DNA from 2 places in the uncultured Alteromonas sp. genome. Region 1 is predicted to be linked to the other one. Evidence: predicted binding sites of a transcription regulator. Region 1 holds the regulator's gene; the other holds the start of a gene.
The links. Region 1 encodes LexA, which represses DNA repair genes until DNA is damaged. Its sites were predicted from a motif close to TACTGTATNNNNATACAGTA; they were not measured.
Positions count from the first base shown of each region.

Region 1 (2,415 bases):
CTCCAACAGATAGTTCGCGCCTTTTTCGAATTTGTTTTCAATTTGCTCTCGCTGCGTCGCCATTAACGAATAGAACTCAACGTCCCTGTCCATATACCGGTAGTGCCACTTCCACTGGGAACCAGTAACGACAACGGTAAGATCGGGTTCGCTGGTATCTTCCATCGCTATAAGGGTTTTAGCGGCAGGAATAGCCATAAGAATAAGAATGATGAAAGGCACGACCGTCCATGCAATTTCCACTTTTACATTTTCATGGAAGTGAGCGGGCTTAGCGCCTCTGGATTTACGGTGCAAGTACATGGAGGCAAACATAACCCCGAAAACCGCAACAGCAATTGCGATACAGATAAAGAACATCAACATATGCAGGTCGTAAACTTGACCACTTATGTCTGTTGCGCCTCGGCGCAAATTTATGGAAGAGCCTTCGCCCGTTGCTGCATCAGCAAACAGTAGTGGCGAGGTAAGCAAAAGTGGAAGCCCGTAAAGCCACTTTGTCACTTGTGTCGCCGCTTGTGTCGTTACTCGTTTCACTCAACACCTCCGTTATAACAGAAGCATTGACGCACTGGTTGCGCTGCGCTTCTGGCAACTGATACCCGAAATCCAACTTTTAACTTAACTATCTAGCCTTAGTTGTAAACCAAAGTTACATCTATTGTTATTATTTTGTTAAATACAGTATAAGAATTGCTCAATAAAACGCACAAGTCTAGTCTTTTCTAAGAAAAAACAATTGCAGCGTTGAATTTTTAATCAAAAGTTGTATGTAAGAGAAATGACACATACAACAGCGTATGGATGCTGTAGCGGTAATTAGTGAGCTTGTTTGAAACGCTCATTTTGAACGAGATAGGCAAATAGAAGCTGCCAATAAGTTTCTTATAATCAAAAGCTAGTTGCGTAATTTTGATTGTTTTTCAAACAAAATAGGTGACAAAAATAGCGCTAGCTAGCACTGAAAAGGGTGACATAAATAGAAGAAAATATGTGGGAGCGGTATCTGGTGGCTTTTAAGAGATTTCTTAGGCTTAAATACGATTATTGTGTAAGCAAGGTATGGTAAACATACAAAAAAGCGGCCTATAAGCCGCTTTCTTTACTAAATAGCTAAAAGGTTACATCCAGTCAGCATTTCGAATAACACCAACGGCAATCCCTTCAATGGAGAAAGGCTCTGACGCTAAGTCGACTTTAATAGGTGAAAATTCATCATTTTCAGCGTGAAGTAATACTTCGCGGCCACGCTTTTCAAGGCGTTTAACAGTAACGTCTTCATCGACACGTGCCACTACCACCTGCCCATTATGGACATCCGTAGTACGATGCACGGCTAGCAAGTCACCATCAAGTATACCAATGTCTTTCATACTCATACCGCTTACACGAAGTAAGAAGTCAGCGTGAGGCTGAAACAGGGCAGGGTCGACCTTATAATGAGACTCTATATGCTCTTGCGCTAGAATCGGCTCGCCCGCAGCCACTCGGCCAATAAGAGGAAGACCTTCTTCTTCAGGGGTTTCATCTTCAAGTGGAATATTCAACTTAATACCACGAGAAGTGCCTGGAAGGATTTCGATGACGCCTTTACGGGCCAACGCTTTTAAATGTTCTTCAGCGGCATTCGCAGAACGAAAACCTAAATGACGGGCAATTTCTGCACGGGTAGGCGGCATGCCAGTTTCGAGCATCGTTGTTTTTATAAGCTCGAGAACTTCTGTTTGTCTTGCTGTGAGTGGGCGCATAAAAGACCTGTCTGTCTATACAGTTCCTGTAAGTATATACACCTAAAAGGAAATGACAAGCATTGGATGCTATTTACATGCTTCGAACACTTGCCATAAAAAAAGAGCCCTACCTTAGTAGAGCTCTCTGCAAACGTCTACTAATGCACCCATATAGCGCTAGAATAGGTAGACGTTTGTATTTCAAGGTTCCCTGAATCAGCTTTGCGCACTTTCAAATTTCCGTAATCTTGACCTTGCCGACTTGCAAACGCAGGACCGCGCCACCTTACAAAGCCATCGGTTCCAAAGCTAACAAGATGGCTATAAATGTTAAGTGAGAAATCGGCTGTATTATGGCTAACGCCAATAAGATTCTGGTTTTGTTCAGTAGTTACATCAGCTTGAATATTAGAGATATCTGCAGGTATGCTCGCACGCAAGCTCTCGGTAAGCGCCTCACCAGAAAAGTCATAAACAATCAGCTCATCATCATAATTCGTACACGCTAATTCCGGCTGCTCATCTGAGTCTGCATTAATAGTAATTAGCTGATCACATATACCGTCCACCGACGCGGCTTGTGATAATCCTGCATCGGTTATCTTTAATACTTCCATGCCAGACTCGTTAGTTGTCAACGCTACAAATGCACTTCCGTTTGAAATAAAGGGAGCGAGGTGCGTGA
Region 1 is NZ_CAXBMP010000004.1:37,340-39,754, reverse strand. It holds gene coxB (cytochrome c oxidase subunit II) at 1-474, opposite strand, end outside; gene lexA (transcriptional repressor LexA) at 1,122-1,748, opposite strand; gene AAC006_RS04485 (VCBS repeat-containing protein) at 1,889-2,415, opposite strand, start outside.

Region 2 (2,415 bases), on a different contig from region 1:
ACTCAAAATTATTACTATCGAGTAAGTGAATAGCAGGTGAGTAATCACTTACGCTAATGAAAGGTTTCAGCTTTTGTAATGGCAGACGCAATTTCGTGAGATCCATCCAGCTAAGCTTTGTATAACGACGAATCGCCAGAATTTTTTGTACGGTGCGTGCACCAAGACCTGGCACTCTTAACAACATGAGTTTGTCGGCTTTATTTAAATCAATGGGAAACACATGACGATTGCGCAATGCCCACGCTAGTTTAGGATCGTGGTCCATATCAAGCATGTCATCGTGCACGATTTCGTCAAGCGTAAATCCATAGAAACGCAGTAGCCAATCAGCTTGATAAAGACGATGCTCTCGCACCAAAGGCGCAGGTTTCAAAGGCAAAACTTCTGATGCATCAGGTATTGGCGAGAACGCAGAATAATAAACTCGGCGCAGCTTTTGTTGGCTATAAAGTTGAACACTCGCTCCCAAGATGGTTTTATCATTTGAGCCATCGGCTCCTATAATCATTTGAGTGGACTGCCCGCCAGGGGCAAAACGAGGAGGACGTTTGCCTGTATGCGTTTTATCTACTTTATGCTCAGTAATTTTGTCTTTCAGGGTATTCATCGCGCTATGAATAGCGCCGAGATCTTTTTCGGGCGCGTATTGATTTAATGAAGGCTGGGTAGGCATTTCTACATTAATACTAAGCCTGTCAGCGTATAAACCTGCTTCGGCCTGAAGTTCAGGCGATGCATTGGGAATGGTTTTAAGATGAATATACCCCTTAAATCCGTGATCGATACGTAAGGATTTGGCAATACGCACCATGCTTTCCATTGTAAGGTCTGGCGAACCGACAATGCCTGAACTAAGAAATAAACCTTCGATATAGTTACGCTTATAAAAATTCAGTGTTAGCTCAACCGTTTCTTTGACCGTGAAACGGGCACGTTGAACACTACTCGATACTCTATTGATGCAATAGTGACAATCGTAAATACAGTAGTTTGTCATGAGTATCTTCAGTAAAGAAACACACCGTCCATCAGGAGTAAAACTGTGGCATATACCCATTCCGCCAGTAAGAGAACCAATACCAGTTTTATCAGTTTTACCTGCCTTTCGTTTACCTGCCGAACCGCTTGCACAGGAAGCGTCATACTTGGCTGCATCTGAGAGAATTTCGAGTTTTTGAATCAGTTTGTCATGCATTGCAAATTGTCACTTTCTCTAAGCAAATACACAAAATCAGCGGGTTCGGTAATAAAATACGAAAATAGAAGTGTGTATTTATAGGTGGTTTTTAGATTACAAAGCCGTTATATCATGTATAAATATACAGTACAAATGCATTCTGCTATCACAAAATAAAGGGGTGTAGCGTTGAGCCATTGTGGCCCATCCCCTATGCCTACCATAAAAAAAGGCCACTTAAATTAAGTGGCCTGAAGTGCCTCCAAAGTACGAGGAGGAGGCAACGCTTGGGTAAACGGGAGAGTTAACCGTTACGTTTCAACAAATAGTAAAATACAGGGGTAAGAATTAAGCCGAACACGGTAACCCCTATCATGCCTGAGAATACCGCTACGCCCATGGCTTGACGCATTTCTGCACCCGCACCAGTGGAAAGCACCATAGGTAACACACCCATAATGAAAGCAATCGATGTCATCAGGATGGGGCGAAGACGCAACTTGCTGGCCTCTTTAATGGCTGATAGTGCGTCCATACCCTTGTCTTGTAGTTCTTTGGCAAATTCCACAATCAGAATGGCATTTTTAGTAGCAAGCCCCACCAACACAATTAAGCCAATTTGGGTAAATATGTTGTTGTCGCCGCCATAAATCACCACACCAATTAATGCGCTTAGCAAGGTCATGGGAACAATTAATATAATAGCCAGTGGTAAGCGTAAGCTTTCATACTGTGCCGCCAACACTAAGAACACCAACAGTACGACTAACGGGAAAATAAAGGCCGACGCATTACCTGCCAATATTTGCTGATAGGTTAGCTCGGTCCACTCGTAGGTCATGCCTAGCGGAAGCGTTTCATCAAGAATTTGCTCAATCGCGGCTTTGGCTTGATCTGAACTGTAGCCCGGCGCTGGTGAACCATTTACTTCAGCGGTGACATAACCGTTGTAATGCATCACCCTGTCTGGCCCTGCACTGTGCTGAATATCTAGGAATGAACCTAGCGGGATCATATCCCCTTTATCGTTTCGCACCTTAAATTGAGTGATGTTTTCAACGTCTTGGCGGTACTGTGCATCGGCCTGAACATTCACCTGATAGGTTCTACCGAACAAGTTGAAATCGTTCACATACACCGAGCCTAAATACGCCTGCATGGTGTCAAACAAGGTGCCAATATTTACCCCTTGGCTAACGGCTTTCTCGCGATCTACATCCACATTTAACTGAGGT
Region 2 is NZ_CAXBMP010000018.1:41,163-43,577, forward strand. It holds gene AAC006_RS14015 (putative DNA modification/repair radical SAM protein) at 1-1,198, opposite strand, end outside; gene AAC006_RS14020 (multidrug efflux RND transporter permease subunit) at 1,485-2,415, opposite strand, start outside.
Region 2: a site for LexA is predicted at 1,311-1,330, ahead of AAC006_RS14015 (putative DNA modification/repair radical SAM protein). Genes of this name have one in related genera too.